Alloalcanivorax dieselolei B5: one gene and its partner. The protein of the gene in region 1 interacts with the protein of each later gene in a pairwise test. Links are inferred from orthologs where the notes say so. Each region holds a gene or a part of one and is shown in the gene's direction. Other genes may lie near its edges.

Evidence for each region. The genes of interacting proteins can lie anywhere in the genome.
Region 2: the proteins of uvrD (region 1) and lpdA interact in binary tests that used the Escherichia coli proteins (3 or more experiments, as listed by UniProt). The link is inferred for Alloalcanivorax dieselolei B5 from one-to-one orthologs.

The regions. Positions count from the first base shown.
Region 1 is NC_018691.1:4,834,454-4,839,505, reverse strand. Bases 1,136-4,088 are described here. They hold uvrD (DNA helicase II), read left to right. Parts: upstream 1,136-1,507; coding sequence 1,508-3,670; downstream 3,671-4,088. Other genes in these bases: B5T_RS21725 (TRAP transporter substrate-binding protein), read left to right, coding at 3,827-4,088; B5T_RS21735 (sensor domain-containing protein), read right to left, coding at 1,136-1,340. In the rest of the region: more of B5T_RS21735, read right to left, coding at 1-1,135; more of B5T_RS21725, read left to right, coding at 4,089-4,963. UniProt on the Escherichia coli protein: A helicase with DNA-dependent ATPase activity. Unwinds DNA duplexes with 3'-5' polarity. Translocates on single-stranded DNA with 3'-5' polarity. Initiates unwinding more efficiently from a nicked substrate than double-stranded DNA.
Region 2 is NC_018691.1:2,975,268-2,979,418, reverse strand. What follows is about bases 1-2,851. They hold lpdA (dihydrolipoyl dehydrogenase), read left to right. Parts: upstream 1-631; coding sequence 632-2,071; downstream 2,072-2,851. Other genes in these bases: sucC (ADP-forming succinate--CoA ligase subunit beta), read left to right, coding at 2,233-2,851; odhB (2-oxoglutarate dehydrogenase complex dihydrolipoyllysine-residue succinyltransferase), read left to right, coding at 1-566. Outside these bases: more of sucC, read left to right, coding at 2,852-3,402; sucD (succinate--CoA ligase subunit alpha), read left to right, coding at 3,399-4,151. UniProt on the Escherichia coli protein: Lipoamide dehydrogenase is a component of the glycine cleavage system as well as of the alpha-ketoacid dehydrogenase complexes.

The DNA.
Region 1 (5,052 bases):
TGTTCGCTGTCGGCGATGCTCTTACCGTTCATTTCTTCCTCGCGATAGCCGGTGATCTGCTCGAAGCGGGCGTTGGCGGCGAGGAAGCGGAATTGCCGGTCGAGGATGAAGATGCCCTCCGGCGCGTTCTCGAAGACGGTGGCGGCCAGGCGTTGCTGTTCCTGGGCCTCGCGTTGAGAGGTGATGTCCCGGCGAGTGCCGATCATGCGGATGGCACGGCCGTTGTCGTCCCACTCCACCACGCGGCCGTCGTCCTCCAGCCAGCACCAGTGCCCTTGCTTGTGGCGCAACCGGTAAATGGCGTGATAGCGGTCGGTCTCGCCCTTGAAGTGGGCGACCATGCCGCGGCGGATGGTGGGAAAGTCGTCCGGGTGCACCAGCTGCTTGAGATCACCGAAGAAATTGCCGAAGTATTCGTTCTCGTAGCCGAGCAGCCGGTCGAAATTGGTGTGGTAGTTGGAGCCGGTGTTCAGGTTCCAGTCCCACAGACCGATATTGCTGGCCTCCAGCGCCAGCTCCAGGCGCTCGCCGGTGGCGGTGAGTTCCCGGTTGGCCACTTCCAGCGCCCGGGTACGTTCGCTGACCATGGATTCGAGCCGGTCGTTGGCCTCCTGCAGACGCCGCCGTGCCTCTTTCCGTTCACAAATCTCCTCGGCCAGCTTTTCGTTCAGCGCCTCGGCGTTGGCGCGCGCCCGGTCCAGGTAATCGATCAGGGCGGTGTTGCTGATCTGCAGATCCAGGGCACGGTGAGAGGTGCTGTTGATGTAACGGGCGGTGAGAAACAGAAAGCCGGCGATGGCGAGCAGAGTGGTGGCCAGAGCGGGGTTGTCCGGTTGTGTCAGCAGCAATTGAGTAAAGGCGGGCGTCAGCAGCAGCGCCTGATAGCTCACCACGGTGAACAGGTGGCTGCTGTAGGCGGCCAGTGCCACGATGCCCAGGCCGATGCCCAGGCAGCCCAGGGTCAGCTGCGCATAGAACAGGGATTCGTCCGGCGTGGCGGATTGCAGGTTCAGCAGCAGACCGCCGAGCCCCAGTAACAGACCGGAAATCAGCACGAACAGCGAGATGTAACGGCGCTGTTGACGGTGATCGGTATCGTCTTCCAGGTCCCAGGATTGCAGCCACAGGATGCGCGCCGCTATGAAGGTCAGCGTCAGCGCCGCCCATCCCAGCAGCAATAGCAGGGACACCGGCGTGGCCCAATAGGCCGCCAGGGTGACCAGCACGGTGGCCGCTTCCAGCATGCTCATGCCACGTAAGCCGGCGCTCAGGTGGCGGCATTGGGCACGCATCACCGCATGGCGGGAATGATCCATATGTTGCTGAGATGACGTAGACACGGACTCGGGTTCCAGGCTCGTGGACGGCCTTTTTGTTTTGCAGTTTACCCACGCCGGTGCGGGAAAGGAAACCACGGAAGGAGCACCGCGCGTGCGATTGGTCACGGATGCGTCGATTGCTGCAAAGCCAGCGCCGGCTTTCGCTGGTTCTGATAAACTCCGGGCCCATGGATGACGTAACCACACTTCTTGACGGCCTCAACCCGGCCCAACGCGACGCGGTCGCCGCGGAAGACCGCCATTTGCTGGTGTTGGCCGGCGCCGGCTCCGGTAAGACCCGCGTGCTGGTGCACCGCATCGCCTGGCAGATCGCCACCGAACAGGCTTCGCCTTTCGGCATTCTCGCGGTCACCTTCACCAATAAAGCGGCGGCGGAAATGCGCGGCCGCATCGAACAACTGCTGGCCATGCCCGCCGGTGGCATGTGGGTGGGCACCTTCCACGGCATCGCTCACCGCCTGCTGCGCTCGCACTGGCAGGAAGCGCGCCTGCCCCAGAGCTTCGAGATCATCGACGCCGATGACCAGCAGCGGCTGGTCAAACGGGTGATCCGTGAGTTGGGGCTGGATGAGCAGCGCTGGCCGGCGCGTCAGGCCACCTGGTTCATTAACGGCCAGAAGGACGAAGGGCTGCGCGCGGCGCACATGGATGTCAGCGGTGGCGATCTGTTCGCGGCGACCATGCAGAAGATCTACCTGGCCTATGAGGAAGCCTGCGAGCGCGCCGGCCTGGTGGACTTCAATGAAATGCTGCTGCGGGTGCTGGAACTGTTTCGCGACAATGATGACCTGCGCGGCCACTACCAGCGCCGCTTCCGCCATATCCTGGTGGATGAATTCCAGGACACCAACTCCATCCAATACGCCTGGCTGCGATTGCTGGCCGATGAGCATAACGCGGTCACCATCGTTGGCGACGACGACCAGTCCATCTACGGCTGGCGCGGCGCCAAGATCGAGAATATTCATCGCTTCAGCCGTGATTTCCCGGACACCCGGGTGATCCGTCTGGAACAGAACTACCGCTCCACCAGCACCATTCTGGAAGCGGCCAACGCGGTGATCGACAACAACCCGGACCGGCTTGGCAAGCAGCTGTGGACCGAGGGCGGCAAGGGAGACCCGATTCGCCTCTATGCCGGTTTCAACGAGGTGGACGAAGCCCGTTTCATCGCCGGCAAAGTGGAAAGCCTGATGCAGCAGGGTACCAATCGCGATGATATGGCGGTGCTGTACCGTTCCAATGCGCAGTCCCGGGTATTGGAGGAGGCGTTCCTGCAGGCCGGCATTCCTTACCGTATTTACGGCGGCCAGCGCTTCTTCGAGCGGGCTGAAATCCGTAACGCCCTGGCTTATCTGCGGTTACTCAACAACCGCCAGGCGGACGCCGCCTTCGAGCGGGTGGTGAACACCCCGACCCGGGGCATTGGCAATAAGACTCTGGAGGCGGTACGCGAGCAGGCCCGCCTGCGCGGTATCCCGCTCTGGGACGCGGCGGTGGCCATCGTCAACGAACGCCTGCTCAGCCCCCGGGCCAGCAACGCGCTGCTGGCGTTCCTGCAACTGGTGGATCAACTGGCGGCACAGACCGAGGCGCTGGATCTGGCCGAGACCACGGAACACGTGATCGCCGCCAGCGGCCTGCTGGACTTCCACGGTCAGGAAAAAGGGGACAAAGGCCAGCAGCGGGTGGAAAACCTGCAGGAGCTGGTCTCCGCCACGCGCCAGTTCGGAGAGGGCGACGAGGAGTCCGATCTGGACCCGCTCACCGCCTTCCTCGACCACGCCGCCCTGGAGGCCGGAGACGGCCAGGCGGAGGCGTTCGAGGACGCGGTGCAGATGATGACCCTGCACTCCGCCAAGGGGTTGGAGTTCCCGGTGGTGTTCATCACCGGCCTGGAAGAAGGGCTGTTTCCCCATCAGATGTCCTCGGAGGAGCCTGGCCGGTTGGCCGAGGAACGGCGGCTCTGTTATGTGGGGCTGACCCGGGCCATGCGTGAGCTGTATCTGACCTACGCCGAGAGCCGGCGCCTGTTCGGCAACGAGACGCTCAATCCGCCCAGCCGCTTCCTGCGTGAGATTCCCGGTGAGCTGGTGGAGGAAGTGCGGGTGCGGGCGGCGGTGAGCCGCCCGGTGGGCCGCCGCGGCACGGTGCGTCAGGAGGAGGCCAACGGCATCGGTCTGGGCGCGCGGGTGGTACATCCCAAATTCGGAGAAGGTACGGTATTGCACTTCGAAGGGCAGGGGCCCAATGCCCGCCTGCAAATCAACTTCGATGGCGTGGGGACCAAATGGCTGGTCAGCCAGTATGCCCGCCTGGACGTGCTGTAGAAGGACGTTTTGTAGAGGGACGTGCTGTAGAGGGAGACGTGCTGCGCCAGGGTAGATAAAAGTCCCATGGACAGCCGTTCCGTAAAAAGAGATAAGACCCGTGCCCGGTCGTTCCGGGCACATACTTACAACAACCCGAAGGGGAGAGACTTACCAATGGATCGTCGCAAATTCGTTTCCGCCCTGGGCCTGGGCCTGGGGCTGGGCGCCGCCGCCTTGGCGGGCTGTGGCCAGGATGAAAAACCCGCGGCCAGTGACAACAGTGCCGTCGGCGAGAAGAAAGCCGAAGCGCTGAAATGGGATCTGGTCACCACCTGGCCGAAGAATTACCCCGGCCTGGGTACCGGTGCCAACCGCTTTGCCGAGCGCGTCAATGCCATGTCCGGTGGCCGCTTGACCATCAAGGTGCACGGTGCCGGCGAGCTGGTGCCCGCCACCGAAGTGTTTGACGCGGTCCGTTCCGGCAGTGCCCAGATGGGGCACTCCACGCCTTATTACTGGAAGGGCAAGCATTCGGCCATGCCCTTTTTTACCACCATTCCTTTTGGTCTGACCGCCTGGGAGATGAACGGCTGGCTCAACTTCGGCGGTGGCCAGGAGCTGTGGGAGGAACTGTACGAGCCGTTCAACCTGCAGCCGCTGGCCTGCGGTAACAGCGGCACGCAGATGGCCGGCTGGTTCAACAAGGAAATCAATTCTGTCGACGATCTCAAGGGGCTCAAGATCCGCATGCCCGGCCTGGCCGGCGAGGTGATCAAGCGCCTGGGGGCGATTCCGGTGCAAATGCCCGGCGGCGAGGTGTTCACCTCCCTGCAGACCGGTGCGCTGGATGCCGCGGATTGGGTCGGCCCCTATAATGACCTGGCCTTCGGTTTGTACAAGGTGGTCAAGTACTACTACTACCCGGGCTGGCAGGAACCGGGTTCCGCGTTGGAAGTGATCATCAACAAGGATGCCTGGAACAGCCTGCCGCAGGATTTGCAGCACATTGTCCGTTCCGCCGCCGAAGCGGAGAACCAGCACATCCTGGATGAGTTCACCGCCCGCAACGCCGATGCGCTCAAACAGCTGGTCAACGAGCATGGCGTGCAGTTGCGCCGCCTGCCGGACGATGTCCTGATGGCGCTGAAGGACACCAGTGATCAGGTGATTGAAGAGGTGATCGCCGGGGATGAGCTGTCACGGCGCATTTATGAGTCGATCGTCGCTTTCCGCGACGCTTCCATGCCCTACCAGGAAGTCGCCGAACAGGCTCTGCTCAACAGCCGCACACTGGTGTTGAAGGACGCCTGACCGGCTGAATCCGAGGTCGCTACAAGGCTACTGTAGGAGCCAGCCCTGCTGGCGAATGCTTTCGGGGTGGCATTCGCTTGCAGGCGGAG
Region 2 (4,151 bases), 1.9 Mb from region 1 along the record:
AGCACTATCAAAGCGAGTTCGAGAAGTCCCACGGCGTGCGCCTGGGCTTCATGAGCTTCTTCACCCGCGCCTGCGTGGAAGCGCTGAAACGCTTCCCGGCGGTGAATGCGTCCATCGACGGTGACGACATCGTCTACCACGGTTACTACGACGTGGGCATGGCGGTGTCTTCCGATCGTGGTCTGGTGGTGCCGGTAATGCGCGACGCCGACCAGAAAGGGCTGGCCGAAATCGAATCCCAGATCATCGAGTTCGGTACCAAGGCCCGGGACGGCAAGCTGTCCATCGAGGACATGACCGGCGGTACCTTCACCATCTCCAACGGCGGTGTCTTCGGCTCGCTGCTGTCCACGCCGATCCTCAACCCGCCGCAAACCGCCATCCTGGGTATGCACAAGATCCAGGAAAGACCGATGGCGGTGGATGGCGAAGTGAAGATTCTGCCGATGATGTATCTGGCGTTGTCCTATGACCACCGGATCATCGACGGCAAGGAAGCGGTGCAATTCCTGGTCGCCGTGAAGAACTTCATCGAGGATCCGGCACGGCTGCTGCTGGACATCTGATTCCCGGCGCCGGCCCGGGGCCCCGCGCCCCGCGCCGGTGGCCCCGACGCATATAGGGACTGGTTATGTCAGAGAAATACGATGTCATCGTCATCGGTGGCGGGCCTGGTGGCTATGTCGCCGCGATTCGCGCCGCGCAATTGGGTTACAAGACCGCCTGCATCGAGAAGCGCATCAACAAGCAGGGCGACCCGGCTCTCGGCGGCACCTGCCTGAACGTGGGATGTATCCCCTCCAAGGCGCTGCTGGACTCTTCCTGGAAATACCATGAAGCCGAGGAAGCCTTCGCCGATCACGGTATCGGGGTTGGCAAACTGAACCTGGATCTGGACACCATGCTGCAGCGCAAGGACAAGGTCGTGCTGCAACTGACCGGCGGTGTCGCCCAGTTGTTCAAGGCCAACAAAGTGGATTGGCTGCAAGGTACCGGCCAGCTCAAAGCCAACAAGCAGGTGGTGTTCAAGCCGCTGGAAGGCGACGAGCAGACCCTGGAAGCGGAAAACGTGGTCCTGGCCGCCGGTTCCGTACCGATCGATATCCCGGTGGCGGAAGTGGACCAGCAGATCATCGTCGACTCCACCGGTGCTTTGGAATTCACCAGCGTGCCCAAGAAACTGGGCGTGATCGGCGCCGGCGTGATCGGCCTGGAACTGGGCAGCGTGTGGGCGCGCCTGGGCAGCCAGGTGACCGTGCTGGAAGCCGTGGACACCTTCCTGCCGGCGGTGGATCAGCAAATCGCCAAGGAAGCGATGAAGCAGTTCACCAAGCAGGGCCTGGACATTCACCTCGGTGCCCGGGTCACTGGCAGTAAGAAAAACAAAAATTCCGTTCGCGTTACCTATACCGATGGTGACGGCGAACACGAAGAAACTTTCGATCGTTTGATTGTGGCCGTTGGCCGCCGCCCCTATACCGAAGGCCTGCTCAGCCAGGACGCCGGTGTGACCCTGGATGAGCGTAACTTCATTTACGTGGATAACCAGTGCCGTACCGACGTCCCCGGTGTGTACGCCATCGGTGATCTGGTGCGCGGTCCGGCCCTGGCCCACAAGGCCATTGAAGAAGGGGTCATGGTGGCGGAGGTGATCGCGGGTGAGCATACCCAGGTCAACTACGACGCCGTCCCCGGGGTGATTTATACCCACCCGGAAGTGGCGTGGGTAGGTAAAACCGAGGAAGAAGTGAAGGAATCCGGGGAGCCCTACAAAACCGGGGCAGTTCCCTTCGCCGCCAATGGGCGTGCTCTGGCCGCCGGTGAATCCGCCGGTATGGTGAAGTTCGTGGTGGACGAGAAAAGCGACCGCGTTCTGGGCATGCACGTGCTTGGTCCCCAGGCTTCCGAACTGGTGCAACAGGGCGTTATTTCCCTGGAATTCGGCGCCAGCATCGAGGACCTGCAATTGATGGTGTTCGGTCACCCGAGCCTGTCCGAGACCGTGCACGAGGCGGCTCTGGCCACGGATTACAAGGCCATCCACGTGGCGCAACGGCGCCGCAAGAAATAAGAGTCGGGCCCCGGCGTGCCGCGCTGGCCGATACCGGACTTAGTGTGTTTGCACCGCCGCGCTCCCGCGGGAGCCGTCGGCGCAAACGCGGAACTTGGTCGGTTGTTGGCGTGCCACGCCGTCCCGCCTTTTGATCTTTCATCAACGACGGAATTAATGGCATGAACCTCCACGAGTATCAGTCGAAACAGCTGTTTGCTGATTACGGCCTGCCGGTTTCCAAAGGCTTCGCCTGCGACACCCCCGAAGAGGTAGCCGCCAAAACGAAGGAAATTGGTGGTGACAAATGGGTCGTCAAGGCCCAGGTACACGCCGGCGGCCGTGGTAAGGCCGGTGGTGTGAAATTGGTGGACAGCGCGGAAGAAGCGGCTGAATTCGCCAAAAAATGGCTGGGCCAGCGTCTGGTCACCTTCCAGACCGACGAGCACGGTCAGCCGGTTTCCAAAATTCTGGTGGAAACCTGCACCGACATCGCCCGGGAACTGTACCTGAGCGCGGTACTGGATCGCGCCACCCGCCGGGTGGTGTTCATGGCGTCCACCGAGGGCGGCGTGGAAATCGAGAAAGTCGCCGAGGAAACCCCCGAGAAAATCCTCAAGGCGGAAGTGGATCCGCTGGTCGGCGCGCAGCCGTATCAGGCCCGTCAAATCGCGTTCCAGCTGGGTCTGGAAGGCAAGCAGGTCAACCAGTTCGCCAAGATCTTCACCGGCCTGGCCAAACTGTTCGACGACAAGGACCTGGCGCTGATCGAGGTCAACCCGCTGGTGGTCACCGAGCAGGGTGATCTGCACTGCCTGGACGCCAAGATCAACGTGGACGGCAGCGCGCTGTTCCGCCACCCGGACATCAAGGCGCTGGAAGATCCTTCCCAGGAAGACGAGCGTGAGCGTCGCGCCGCCGAGTGGGAACTCAACTACGTGGCCCTGGAAGGCAACATCGGCTGCATGGTGAACGGCGCCGGTCTGGCCATGGGCACCATGGATCTGGTCAAACTCAAAGGCGGCCAGCCCGCCAACTTCCTGGATGTGGGCGGCGGTGCCACCAAAGAGCGTGTCACCGAAGCGTTCAAGATCATCCTCTCCGACGACCAGGTACAAGCGGTTCTGGTGAACATCTTCGGCGGTATCGTCCGTTGTGACCTGATCGCCGAAGGCATCATTGGTGCCGTGGAAGAAGTGGGCGTCGAGGTGCCGGTGGTGGTGCGTCTGGAAGGCAACAACGCCGAGCTGGGTGCGCAGAAGCTGGCCGACAGCGGCATGAACATCATCGCCGCCAAGAGTTTTGATGACGCCGCCGAGCAGGTGGTGAAAGCGGCGGGAGGTGCCAAATGAGCGTATTGATCGACAAGAACACCAAAGTGATCTGCCAGGGTTTCACCGGCAGTCAGGGCACCTTCCACTCCGAGCAGGCGATCGAGTACGGTACCCAGATGGTCGGCGGCGTGACTCCGGGCAAGGGCGGTCAGACCCATCTGGGCCTGCCGGTCTTCAACACCGTGGCCGACGCGGTCAAGGAAACCGGCGCCACCGCCTCCGTGATCTACGTACCGGCACCGTTCTGCAAGGACTCCATTCTGGAAGCGGCCGACGCGGGTATCGAGCTGATCGTCTGCATCACCGAGGGCATTCCGGCTCTCGATATGCTGTACGTGAAGGAATACATCACCCGCAAGGGCGGTGTGCGTCTGATCGGCCCGAACTGCCCCGGCGTGATCACTCCGGGCGAGTGCAAGATCGGTATCATGCCCGGTCACATTCACAAGCCGGGTAAAGTGGGCATCGTCTCCCGTTCCGGTACCCTGACCTACGAAGCGGTCAACCAGACCACCAAGCTGGGTTACGGTCAGTCCACCTGTATCGGTATTGGTGGTGATCCGATTCCGGGCACCACCTTCATCGATGCGCTGGAAATGTTCCAGAACGATCCGCAGACCGAAGCCATCGTCATGGTGGGTGAGATCGGCGGTACCGCGGAAGATGAAGCCGCTGCCTACATCAAGGAGCACGTGACCAAGCCGGTGGTCAGCTACATCGCCGGTGTCACCGCGCCTCCGGGCAAGCGCATGGGGCACGCCGGTGCG